Regions from separate parts of the Paenibacillus sp. FSL R10-2778 genome, predicted to be linked through region 1. Evidence: riboswitches for the same ligand, from Rfam matches in the RefSeq annotation. Region 1 holds a riboswitch; each other region holds the start of a gene.
The links. Region 1 has a riboswitch for cobalamin ahead of NST40_RS06845 (Ig-like domain-containing protein). Riboswitches for the same ligand answer to the same signal wherever they lie in the genome.
Positions count from the first base shown of each region.

Region 2: another riboswitch for cobalamin. It lies ahead of NST40_RS03885 (S-layer homology domain-containing protein); the one in region 1 lies ahead of NST40_RS06845 (Ig-like domain-containing protein).
Region 3: another riboswitch for cobalamin. It lies ahead of NST40_RS02415 (anaerobic ribonucleoside triphosphate reductase); the one in region 1 lies ahead of NST40_RS06845 (Ig-like domain-containing protein).
Region 4: another riboswitch for cobalamin. It lies ahead of NST40_RS04555 (DUF4430 domain-containing protein); the one in region 1 lies ahead of NST40_RS06845 (Ig-like domain-containing protein).

Region 1 covers NZ_CP151956.1:1,557,752-1,560,956, forward strand. Annotated here, with positions in the region: gene sigK (RNA polymerase sporulation sigma factor SigK) at 1-684, shown strand, start outside; cobalamin riboswitch at 982-1,175, shown strand; gene NST40_RS06845 (Ig-like domain-containing protein) at 1,506-3,205, shown strand, end outside.
Region 2 covers NZ_CP151956.1:881,401-884,605, reverse strand. Annotated here, with positions in the region: gene NST40_RS03885 (S-layer homology domain-containing protein) at 1-1,863, opposite strand, end outside; cobalamin riboswitch at 2,026-2,227, opposite strand; gene NST40_RS03880 (cellulase family glycosylhydrolase) at 2,569-3,205, shown strand, end outside.
Region 3 covers NZ_CP151956.1:547,951-551,155, reverse strand. Annotated here, with positions in the region: gene NST40_RS02430 (hypothetical protein) at 1-161, shown strand, start outside; tRNA gene NST40_RS02425 (tRNA-Thr) at 303-374, opposite strand; gene NST40_RS02420 (MTH1187 family thiamine-binding protein) at 468-776, opposite strand; cobalamin riboswitch at 1,155-1,390, shown strand; gene NST40_RS02415 (anaerobic ribonucleoside triphosphate reductase) at 1,632-3,205, shown strand, end outside.
Region 4 covers NZ_CP151956.1:1,050,107-1,053,311, reverse strand. Annotated here, with positions in the region: gene NST40_RS04555 (DUF4430 domain-containing protein) at 1-1,563, opposite strand, end outside; cobalamin riboswitch at 1,733-1,936, opposite strand; gene NST40_RS04550 (glycosyltransferase) at 2,064-3,205, opposite strand, start outside.

The DNA.
Region 1 (3,205 bases):
ACGATTGCGTTGCTGATCAAAGAACTGACGCTGCTGGTATCATACGTAAGGAATAATGCATTTCCACAACCGCTCTCGGAGCAGGAGGAAAGCCGATACTTAGGGATGATGGCTGAGGGAGATGCCAAGGCCCGCAATTTGTTGATTGAGCATAATTTGCGGCTCGTTGCCCATATAGTGAAGAAATTCGATAACACCGGAGAAGACATGGAGGATCTGATCTCCATCGGGACCATCGGCCTGATTAAAGCTATTGAGAGTTATCGTCCAAACAAAGGAACCAAACTAGCCACATTTGCAGCACGTTGTATTGAAAACGAAATTCTGATGCACCTAAGATCCTTGAAGAAGACTCGTAAAGATGTATCTCTGCACGATCCGATTGGGACAGACAAGGAAGGTAATGAAATTACTTTGATCGATATCCTTGGCTCCGAGGCTGATGATGTCATTAAAGAAGTAGATCTGAAGATCGAAAAGAGTAAGATTTATCGTAACCTTGATATTCTGGATGACCGGGAAAAAGAAGTTGTCGTGGGGCGGTTTGGATTGGATACAGGTGGAGAAGAGCGGACACAGCGGGAAATTGCTAAGGAGTTGGGGATCTCGCGGAGTTATGTTTCGAGGATAGAGAAAAGGGCGCTTATGAAGCTTTATCATGAGTTTTATAAGGCTAAGCGGTAGGGTCTTAGAAATAACTAAAGATTCACAATAGATTTTGTTAAAAGCGACTTGCCAACAAGGGGGTTGCTTTTTTTGTTAATTCAAGTAGTTGGGCTAAATGAACATAAAAAAAGCATATTCAGAAATTTAATTGCCCGTCTGCCCATTTATTGCTCAGCTCACACAACACTGATATTTCGCTGCGGACTGATCATAACGCTGTAACAAAATATGAATTATGCAAAATCTCATGTGAAAATAATGTTAAAAAAGTCATTAGAAATATTGATATGAACATTTTTCTTTTCATGGTATATTATTCAAATAAATATTTATGGTGATCACATAGAACTTTCCATGTGACTTAAAAGGGGAATGTTGGTGAAATTCCAACGCGGTCCCGCCACTGTGAACGCACTTAAGAATTACATTGTTAACTTTAAAAACAGTTGATGGTGTAATTCCTAATAAACTGCGAAGTCAGAATACCTGCCATAAATAAATTCAGAGATCCCACGAGGATGGGGGAGGTGTTTTTTGTCATGTCCAAATTTTTTTTTGGTGCTTTACTGTTTATTTTATTAGAGTGATATTGAATCAATTATGTTCATTCTTAATGGATTTCAAAGATTCATAAATACGGAAAATGTTTCGTTGTTAGCTTCAGAGGTGCTGCTGTTGACATGTACTATTAGTGGTTACTGATGTTGTATCACCATCGATAATTCTCCTATATTTATACCGCGGCAAAATAGAATCAGTTGTTAAATAATACTGTACAATTGATTTTATCAGTTGTACATTTTCGTGAGAGCGAATTTATTTGATAGGAGAGAAAAAATATGAAGAAATATAATGCACTTTTGCTTGCCTTATTTCTTTTAATTGCATCTTATAGCCTTATATCTTATGTGAATGCTGATAGTATAAATAAATCAGAAGAGTCATTTGTTGGATTAAAATTGATTCCAGAAGAACAAACAATTGATTTATCAGAAGATTCTCCGTTGAATGTGGAATTTGATCAGGGTATTAGCGAAGGTCAATTCTTTAATTTGATTAATTTAGTGGATATTAATAGTAACAAGTCGATAGATATAACGAAATCGATCGAAGGTCATCAATTAATAATAACCCCGCAAATTGCTTTGGAAAACGCCAAAGAATATATTTTGTATATACCTCCGTACTCCCTTTCAAATATAAATGGAGAAAAATTGAAAGACAATTACATACTTAAATTTAAAGTTGTTAGTGACGAGAGTCATCAACAAGACTCTGTAATAAACTCTACATATCAAAATTTAACGGTAGTTGAATCCACATATGATGATTTTAGTGTGATTAATTCTACTCATGGTAAGCATTTAATGAAATCTATTTTTTTAAGTGAAAGTACTAATGGATTAGTTCCATTTTTAACTCAAAGTGCACAAGTTGGTGGGGAAATATATGCTGGTATAGATAAGAGTGGTTTTATAGGTGCAAATGGAGATTTATGGTTATGGGGAAGTAATGATATGGGACAGTTGGGAGACTTTATAACTCCATCTAGTAATAAACCAATACAGTTAGCTGGCACCGATGTGGTTGCGATGAATAAAGGCATCACTGGTGGTACTTATAGCACATATGCTTTGAAAACTGACGGTACAGTGACGGCTTTTGGATTCAATTATTGGGGGTTTTTGGGTTTGGGTCCTGCTAGAGATCAGACTGATTTTACTGTCTTTCCAACTTCCATTTATGGATTATCAAATGTAAATAATATTAGCAGTAGATTCTATCATACTCTTGCTGTTAAATCGAACGGATCATTATGGGGATGGGGAGATAATCAATATGGGCAAGTAGGAGGGGATAGTTCAGAGTTAATTACAATTCCTGAACAAATCGAAGGAGTAAATGGGATTCCTCTTACGAATATCATAGCTTCAGATGTTGGTGAGACACATTCTATTGCACTTTCTTCAAATGGAAATGTATATGTTTGGGGGGGCAATAATCACGGTCAACTAGGGAATGGAACCCTCGTAGGTAGTAATATTCCACGTTTAATACTAATGAGACCGAATAATGCTCCTCCAATGACAAATATTAAAGCAATTAGTTCAGGAGATAATTTTAACTTGGTATTAAAAGATGATGGGACCGTATGGAGCTGGGGGCAGAATGATAATGGGCAACTCGGTGATGGTTCTACAATAGAACGTCGTTTTCCTGTCCAAGTAAGAGGGGAAAATGGGGTAGGTCTACTAAAAGATATAATCGCTATTAGCGGTGGTGGAAATTATTCTTTAGCATTAAAGTCAGATGGGACTGTTTGGAGTTGGGGAGGAAATAACAAGGGCCAACTTGGAGATGGCACGACTGAAAGAAAACTTGCTCCTACCAAAGTGAAAGCGTCTAATGTATTGAAAATAGATGCAGGGGAATCACATAGTATAGCGCTTACAGAAAATGCGGTTATAACATGGGGAAATAATGAGGTTGGTCAATTAGGTAATGGATCAATGAATTCTTATTCAAGTCTTCCAGTAAA
Region 2 (3,205 bases), 680 kb from region 1:
ACCTTGGTCCGTTGCCATATTGTCTACTTTGCCTGTGAGGATATGCTTAAATCCACCCTCAGGTGCAGCAAAGCTAAGTAATGCATCAATAAGCGAATTTCCACTTTTAACAAATCTAGCGTCAGTGTGCGGATCTACACCTACACCAGTTAAGGCTACAATTACCTGCGAGATACTCTCGCTGCTAGTGCTTCCCCAGCTTGTAAATCCGCCTTGATTGTTTTGGTTATCGGACAGCCATTGGATGGCCCGATCCACGGCAGCTTTTACATCATCACGGGTTGCATAATAAGGTGCAAGAGCTTGCATCGCCATCGCAGTCATATCGACATCGGCTTTGGTTACGCCTAATGCCCAGCCACCAGCTTCTGCTGTACCTTTTTTAACCTCTTTATCTAAAATGTACTGAACTAGTTTTTCTCTTGTGGTCTGTTCTGTAACTCCATCAACTACAGGGATCTCATAGTTATGGCTATCTAACGCGATCAGAGCAAAAATCGGACCATTATTGCCTTGCTTTTGGATATATTGATAATCAGCGAGTGCTTTTCTCAGATCATATCCCGCAACATTTGTGATATCTTTTCCGATAGAGGTAAGTCCTAGAATCGCTCTGGAATTCTCTGTGCTTTTATTGGCGTCGAGTTTTCCATCCTCTTTAATGATTGATGCTATTTTCGTAGCTACATTATTGTAATAGAGATCATAATAACCGTTAGGTACTGTATAGTTCGCCCGTGCCAGAGAAAGGATCGACCATTCTCCGCTGCCTGTTCCAAACGTTGGATTCTTTACAGTATTTAAAATATAAGCAAGGTTTTTATCTAACTGTTGTTTGACGGCAACTGTAGTTTCCAGTTTGTAAGTAACCTGATAAGTTACATTTGTTTTGTTTCCAGCTCCGTCAAGAGCCGTTACAGTAATTGCATTACTGCCTGAATTCAGAGTAGCTTTGTACTCCCCATTTGCAGGTGATAAAGTAACTCCATTCAGCTTCACTTCTGGAGTAATGTCACTATATACATTGTCTGTGACAGCTACTTTGAAGCTTATTTCTTTATTGGATACTTCCTGTTTATCTTGTATGCCACTTACTGTAATAACAGGGGGTTCAATGTCTAATGCATTATTAAGACCGACAAGCGCATGATCTACACTTATTTGAGAGCTTGCCATGTTTTCGAGCACGGAATAGGCTTCATAAACTGCCGATTGCACTACTGGTCTGTCCAAAATAGTTTCTTTATTAGGGGCACTATTAATCTCGGCGATTTCCGCAGTTAAAGCATCCTTATTGGCAAGTTGAACTGGGATTTCCCCCCAGCCGCCAAGATCAGAACCATAGCCATAAGTGGTGAACTGAGTTCGAATGATGTCACCGTCTTGAGGCTTATAATCGGTCATCCCAAACGGAGGAAACACATTATTTACTGCATACATCCAACCCGACATGGAGGTGTAGTCAAACTGACTTAACCAATCTGGGTCTGCTTTAGTGCCGACTGTATTCCCATCGGCTGAAATCATATCTAAAATATATTGTGGAATATTGACTTCACTTCTGCCACTATCTTTAACTTCTGATAAATAAAAACCACTATCTATATTTCCTAAATATCTATAATTCCCATCACCTAGCGCACGTGTTATTAAAGATGCGCCATTATCGCCTTCATAAATCGGAACTTTAATAGGTTCGTTAATATACCCTTGGCCTAAGGTGAATTTCTCTACGGATACAGATACATACCCTTTAAGGGTAGAGCTTGCTCCATCTGCTTGAGCCGGGATTACACTTGTAGAGAATGTCGTAATAAATACAGCTACAATAAGTAACCACGCTAAAAACTTATGTTTCTTCATTTTTCCATAACCCTTCCCTTCATACCTATGATAAAAAACAGAATAAACTTTCTCATAACCACAAAAAAACCACTCAACATAAACGTCAAGAGGTTAAGATAGTGAACCACAATAATAGCTGGCAAACACTATTCAAGCACCTCTCTATCGATCGTAGAGTTTGATGGTGTAACAGAAAAAGGCAGATATTCTGGCTCAAGTATCATCACCCTTGCTGCCTTCCCAGTTTCCCAGTGGCATTTTGCAAGGACTCCTCTTTCACAGCGGCGGGACCGCGCGGGATTCACACCCGCTTTCCATTTAACCAATCTATGATTGTACTTCCGCAACATTCATAGTTGGCACCTATTCCTAATTTTAAATTTTCATGCTTCATCATATCTAATATATATGTTTTTGTCATGTTATATTTCTTTTTTGTATAACGGGCAGCTAGAGATAATCCTATTTAATAACCAATTTCTACGAGTAGGGTTATTCAAATAATTTCTTTATCCAACTGTGGGGTAAATTAATTTAAATCACTAATTCTTATATGAATTTACCACAAATTAGTAAGGTACTCGCTAAGTGTATTCTATGTTAGGGTATATTCAGAAAGCGTTTACAAAATAAAACTGGAGGTGTTTGTGTTCATCTAACCACCAAGTACAGCGTCAAAGCCAGGTCCAAGCATCCTAAATTTATCTCACAAAGGAGAATTCAATGACTACGCGAATCCAGAAATCCTTCTTATCATTGACACTTGTCACCGCTCTTCTGCTCTCTCTGTTCTCATCCATGGCCGCAGCTGCAACTAAGGACGAGCAACAAGCTAAGGCAGCGCCAAAGAGTAAGATCCAATCCTATGTAGACGAAATGCAGCCCGGATGGAACCTTGGCAATACTTTAGATGCTACAGGTGAGGATGAAACCTCCTGGGGCAATCCACGTGTGACCCAAGATCTTATTAAAAAGATCGCCGCTCAAGGCTATAAAAGCATTCGGATTCCTGTGACCTGGGATACTCACATGGGTGCGGCACCAGACTATACCCTAGAAAAGGCCTACCTCGACCGCGTGGAAGAAGTTGTCGGCTGGGCACTGGACGCCAAGCTTTATGTCATGATTAATGTCCATCATGATTCCTGGCTATGGGTAAGCCATATGGAAGAAAAACACGATGAAACGCTGGCACGTTATAATGCAGCCTGGACTCAAATTGCCGATCGCTTCAAGGACAAATCCGATAAGCTGATGTTCGAGAGCATAAATGAACCTCGATTCACCGATGGTGGAAGCACAGACGAAGCAAAAATGGAGCAAATGCTTACTGAACTTAATAACTCTTTCTATCAAATCG
Region 3 (3,205 bases), 1.0 Mb from region 1:
CATTCGGATTTTCAACATTCAGCTTCATCACAGGAATTATAGGAGGGCTTATTGCAGCATTTGCAATTTCAGGTTACTTGCAGTCTGTCAGAAGTGATTACCCCAATGAGAGCTATGTGAATAAGCAAGTTAAGTATCAATCGAACTATAATACTTGGTAACAAAAGCCCCACCTTAAACTGGTGGGGTTTTTCATATTCCCAAACACTTGTAAAATCACTTTGTAATATTAATGGTAGAAGAAACAAAAAAGCGCGACTCTCCAAATTTCAAGAATCCGCGCCACGTATGGTTTTTTGGGATGCTGGTGAAGGGAATTGAACCCCCGGCCTACGCATTACGAGTGCGTTGCTCTACCCCTGAGCTACACCAGCTTAACGCTGTTTTTCTGCCAAACAAAAAATATTATACAACTTTCAGCCAGAAACGCAAGCCTATTTCTCCCTGTTTTCCGCCCTCCTAAACTGCTAATCCACCTGTAGCTTACGCTCCACAGACTCTAACTTTCCACGGCTAGTAGAGGGTTTATCGCGGCGGTCGTCTATTTTAAGTGAGGTAGAGACACGTTCTGCACCTGCGGCAAAAGGAGACTCATGCAAAGCTTCTACCGCGGCAAAAATGCGTTGCAGAGGCCCTTCGATGATCGTACCCATAGACGTAAGTTCATAAGTAATCCCTTCTACTGTCTTCAGCACCCGCTGCATATCCGCAACATAGCTGCTAAGACTGGTACTGCCTGTTCCAATTGGAATAACTGTAACTTCAGCAATAGGCATGAGAATACCTCCTCGAAATTTTATAGTAGCTGTCTCCTTCCATTGTAACAATTCCACCGCTCTGTCACAAACTAAGCAATATTATCCTCCCTTATCTCTTCTATTTCTTCTGATTACTTCAAAATATGACTTTGGGCTAAGAGTATTTTCTCATGAGCAAATTCTAGGGTCATCTGCACTATATTTATGGACTCTTTGTGGCATCTTTTCGGACAATTTATGAATCATTTCGCATCTCCCTGTGGATCAATTGTGGATTACTTATGGACAGCCTGTGGATCATTTGTGGAGTACTTTTAAAGAACCCGCTCCCCGCGCGGGTTTTCTAAAAAACTGTTTACAAACACAACATCTTGGGTTATTTTTATCTAACGACAACAAAATATAGTGGAGACAGGCGCTTTGATCCTTAACCGGATTTAGAGCTTAATAGGGAAGCGCGGTGAGAATCCGCTGCGGTCCCGCCACTGTAACCGGATGGCCTTCTTAAGCTTCTGGGAAGCTTGAGAATCCACATCTCCCGGCAGATGCCACTGAGGGTTAGGAACACCCTTGGGAAGGCGCCGAGAGATCCCACGGAAGCCAGGAGACCTACCTGTTTCGACGACACCAACTATTGATGCCTGCGAGGAACAGGGATGGTGTCCGCATGCGGTCATCTACGTAGAGACCTCTGCAAATATCCGTGTGGATATTTACATAACGCATCGGGCATTTTCTGCCATCCTCGGGTAGGGGATGCTTTTTTTATGTAATCTGAACAAATATACGACTGCTTATAGCAGTCCAACTTCTTATGGATATATGGATTTGATGATAGATGTTTTTCTTTTATACTGAGAGGAGAGCTGTACAATGACGTTGTTGGAGAGACAATTTAATGGAGTAGAAAATGCACGGGAAGTTCTTTTAGAAGAGCTCATTGATTTAGGCCGGGATATTATCGACAGTCGGGATATGGACCTATTGCGCGAGAATGCCAATTTGAATGGAGAGAGTTTCTCCGGTAAAATGAGCAAGTTCGGCAGTGAATATTCAAAATGGTACGCCCGCAATTTTACGATGCCGCCACAGCTAGTGCAGGCTATTGATGACAATGTCGTCTATGTGCATGATCTGGATCAATACGCGATTGGAACGACGAACTGTATTTTTATCCCGTTTGATAAACTTCTCCGTGAAGGTTTCAATACCGGCAACGGCAGCGTTCGTCCTCCGAACTCAATAATGACAGCTATGTCTCTGGTAGCGATTATTTTCCAATCCCAGCAAAATGCTCAATATGGTGGTGTATCCGCCAATAAACTCGACTATGATCTGGCACCTTATGTAACCAAATCCTTCGCCAAGCTGTTCCGCAAGGGTCTGGATTATTTTGAAGAAGGACAAGCTGATGAATCTTTGGGCGAGATTACGATGAGCCGGACCGATCTGGCGGAGTCATATCCAAGAGCGTTCCGTTTTGCACTAAAGGAAACCGAAATCGAAACTCTGCAAGCGGCTGAAAGTATGGTACATAATCTGAATACCATGTCCAGCCGATCCGGTGGACAAATACCGTTTACCAGCATCAACTACGGTACTTGTACTTCACCAGAAGGTCAGCTTGTGATCAGTTCTCTGCTAACCGCAACTATGAACGGACTTGGCAGCGGAGAAACACCAGTGTTCCCGATTCAAATCTTCAAATGCAAGCAAGGAATCAATCAACAGCAAGGCGATCCTAACTATGAACTGTTCCTAAAAGCAGCTGAATGTTCTGCGCGCAGACTATATCCAAACTTCGCTAATCTGGACGCTCCGCTCAACTTGCAGTATTATGATTCAAGTGATCCTGATACGGAGTTCGCTACAATGGGCTGCCGAACCCGAGTGCTCGGTGACCGTTTTGGGCGTAATCATTGCTCTGGGAAGGGCAACCTTTCCTTTAATACACTAAATCTGGTTCGGCTAGGTCTGGCACACGGCACAGTAACAGGCAGACGTACCGTCGCAGACGAAGCTGGCTTCTATGAAGATCTAAATCATTATATGGATATTGCGCTGGAAGGACTTCTCCATCGCTTCCACATCCAAACCGCACAAAAAGCTAAAGCTTCCGATTTCATGATGCGAGAAGGCGTTTGGGAAGGCGGCGAACATCTTGCACCCGATGACACTGTAGGCGATCTGCTGAAGCATGGCAGTCTGTCTCTTGGCTTCATCGGTATGGCGGAATGTATGAAAGCTATGTACGGCAAACACCATGGCGAGGATATGGAAGTTCATGCCAAGGCGCTGGCTATCGTGCGTCATATGCGGGACTATTGCGATCGGAAAAGCGAGGAACTGGATCTTAACATCACCCTGTTCGCAACTCCAGCAGAAGGTTTGTCCGGTAAATTCACCAAAGTTGACCGCAAGGTACTGGGTTCCATTCCGGGCGTAAC
Region 4 (3,205 bases), 510 kb from region 1:
ACGGTAGCCAGTTACAGTCAGTGTATAGTCACCTGCGGGCATATTTCCTGAGAATACGGCCTCACCTTTAGCATTCGTCGTTACCGTCTGAGCTCCAATTTGGACCTGAACACCCGCAGCTTTTGCAGTTACAGGAGAGGAAGTGTTCGTAGCAGCGTCCCATTTCCACGTCTTACTAGTTACAGTGACGGTAAAGGAATCGCCCTCTTTAAGATTTGCTTTGGAAAGCGTAACGGAATCCACAAGCTTAGTGTCATCTCCGGCATAATAAACCAGTACCTGATCTGAATCTTTAAGTACAAAATCACTCATGCCTACATCGGGATTAATCCATTTTCCGTCACGTGATACAACATACATCCATCCGTCATAACCACCAAAGCTTCCAGCAGCAATACTTCCGATGCCAGTCACATAACTGCCCGAAGGATTTGTGATCGGCAAGTTCGTTTGAAGCGCCAGCTTCTCTAACGCTCCAAGTGCGTTGCCAGCATAGGCGTACCCTTGTGCCAACGTGGCCTGTGGTCCCTCAATCGTTACTGGAGCGTAGATGAGTGAGCTCTGAATGGAGGATTTGGAAAAATCGTATAGCTTACTGTTGCTTCCTTTATATAGCAAATTATAGGCAACCAGCGCCTGAAGACCTTGCTCTGTCGCCAGAATATTACTGCTTCCACCACGGCTATGGGTGAAGCTACCATCAGCTAGACGATAGCTAAGCAGGTTCTCCATTAGATCCACTTTGTTTTTGGTGTATTCTAATCCACTAGGATCAACTCCGAAGGAGGTGAGTCCAAGGATTGCTTGTGCGCTACTTTCAGCACTGTCACCGTAACCCCCATGGCTATCTTGAGCTGTAGATAACCAAGCTACGGCTTGTAGCCCTGCTAAGTAGGCTTCGGGATTATTTTTATGTGCCGCCAGAGCCGTCAAGGTTATCGCTGTCATATCAGGCTCACTTGCACCTGAGGTTAGTGCAAAGCCCCCATCCGGATTCTGTTTGGAGAGAATCTCCGTAAGGAGCTTATCCGCCGTCCATTTCGCGTCACTTGGGATATTATATTTACCAGAATCCAGCGCAAGTAAAGCATATACCGGATTATTAAGCGTCTGTTCACTGAGCTTGCTATTATTATAAATTTTCTCAATCAGATTATAGCCAGGAGTCGTTCCGTTACCAGCAAAGCTAGTAGGATCTGCACCAATCGCTCTCACTGCGAGCACGATTCGAGCATAATCGGTTACATTGGTGAAATCGCCAGCTGCATCCTTTACTTTTTTCTCAAGCTCTGAAAGGTAACTAGCCGGCAGCTTGTACCCTGCTTGCGCTAATCCAATGGCTTGCCAATCCGATTGCACGCCACCTTTCAAGAGATATTCTGCAGCCGCATAAGTCGCATCCGCAACATTAATCCGCTCCGCGGCAGTTGCCTCCAGACCGGCGCCAGCGCTCGCTTCTGCAAATATTTGTCCCGCCGGAGCAAGAGATGTTCCTAGAATTGAAATGACCATGAATAAGGCCAGCCCAAGTGCTACAAACTTGGAAGACATGATTTTCTTCATTGTTTAACCTCTTTCTGTATAAGAATGGGTACTGCCGGGAATAAGACGCATAACATAAAGACCGCCCCTTTGGAGGGCGGTCAGGGAAGATTACAAATTGAGGCTGCGGCGCTTGCTTCCTGCCAACAGTCCATCTGTATATGTTCCACATTCTTACCCCACGAAGAATAGAAACGCTCACGAAAAAGGCAGGTCTCCTGGCTAATGCTTCATCGCTGTTCTTCACCTTCCCACCCTACCTTCGGGGCAGTGGCTTATAGAAGAAACGCTCCGCACATACAGTGGCGGGACCGCGCCGGACTCTTGCACCGGACTTCCCTTTTAAGCAGACGACTAGATTGATTTAGTCTGCACCTTTTCCAGTATGTAGTATCTTATTTTGACATCCATAATCATATCTATTAATACATAGCATGTCTATAGAAAAGCTTAGTATGGGCAGCAAAAAAATGAACAGCAATACGCCACCTTCCGGTAGTTATTGCTGTTCAGAAAGCTTGTTATTCGACTGTTCCATCCGGACTTGCAGTCGGGGAGGGTTCAGCACTTGAATCAGAAGCTGGTGGAATATTAGGATCGAGATCTACGATCAATGTAAATCTTCCGGCTTTGATCATACTTTTCTCTAGAATTGTCGCTCCAGACTCCAATGTAACCTCAACCTGATAGGAAGGTTGTTCACCTTCAGTCACAGCTGTTGCGGAAGGTAACCCAGTACTGTTCTCAGTATCAGAGGAAGGCGTAGGAGACGGAGATGCATCAGCTACAGAATTAGTAGCATCTGCACCTTCTGCTGTTCCTCCAGTAGTGCCAGCGGTATCTGACTCGTCAGCGGTGTTTCCCTCATCCGTCCCATCCGTTGACGGCACTGGACAAGTGCCATTTGTAGCAGCGACCTTAAAGCTTTTATCTATCTCTGTAGACGAAGACATTAAACTAACCTCAGTCGGTTGAAACTGCACACAGTCATCTGCACTTGCGAAGGTGAACACCAATATGCTGCTCCCCTTATCTCCTTCGACGCTCTGATCCTTCAAGTATACTGAAGCCGGAGGCAGCATATTGCCTGCACTCTGGACAGGGGTCGGCTCAGGGCTTGTCCCCGGCAGAGCCGTCTTCGTATCATCCGGACGCAGCATACTGAATACGATAATTGCAATAATCACCAGAATACCCGTAATGGAGCCGGAGATTAAGAGTCGAAATCGGCTGCGGCTGATCCAGCGCGCCAGCGGGGAAGCCAGTTGGGAGCGGGCTTCATTGTACACATTTTGCAGAGCAGGCCGAGCTGCCGCGACATAGTTCTTTCGGAATTCCCGATTCTTGAACGCTTCACGATCACTGCTCAGGAAATACTTCAGAATCGCCTTACGGTAACCCGGTTGCAGCTTTTTATTCGAAACCGTAAATAAAGGATTGCCTTGCGACCAAGCAAAAAACCGATAGATGATTTCTTTGTCGGAACCGGCTTTACGCTTTAACAGCTCCAGAAGCGCATCGTAATCCAGCGGACCCCCTTCACGCTGAGTTGTATAGTAAAAGGCTAGCGGAAGCCGTTCAAAGGGTTCCAGAACACGCGCCTCTTTTAGCAAACGACGACCCAGTAGCTGCACATCGTCTAGTTCCTGCGGAGACAATCCTG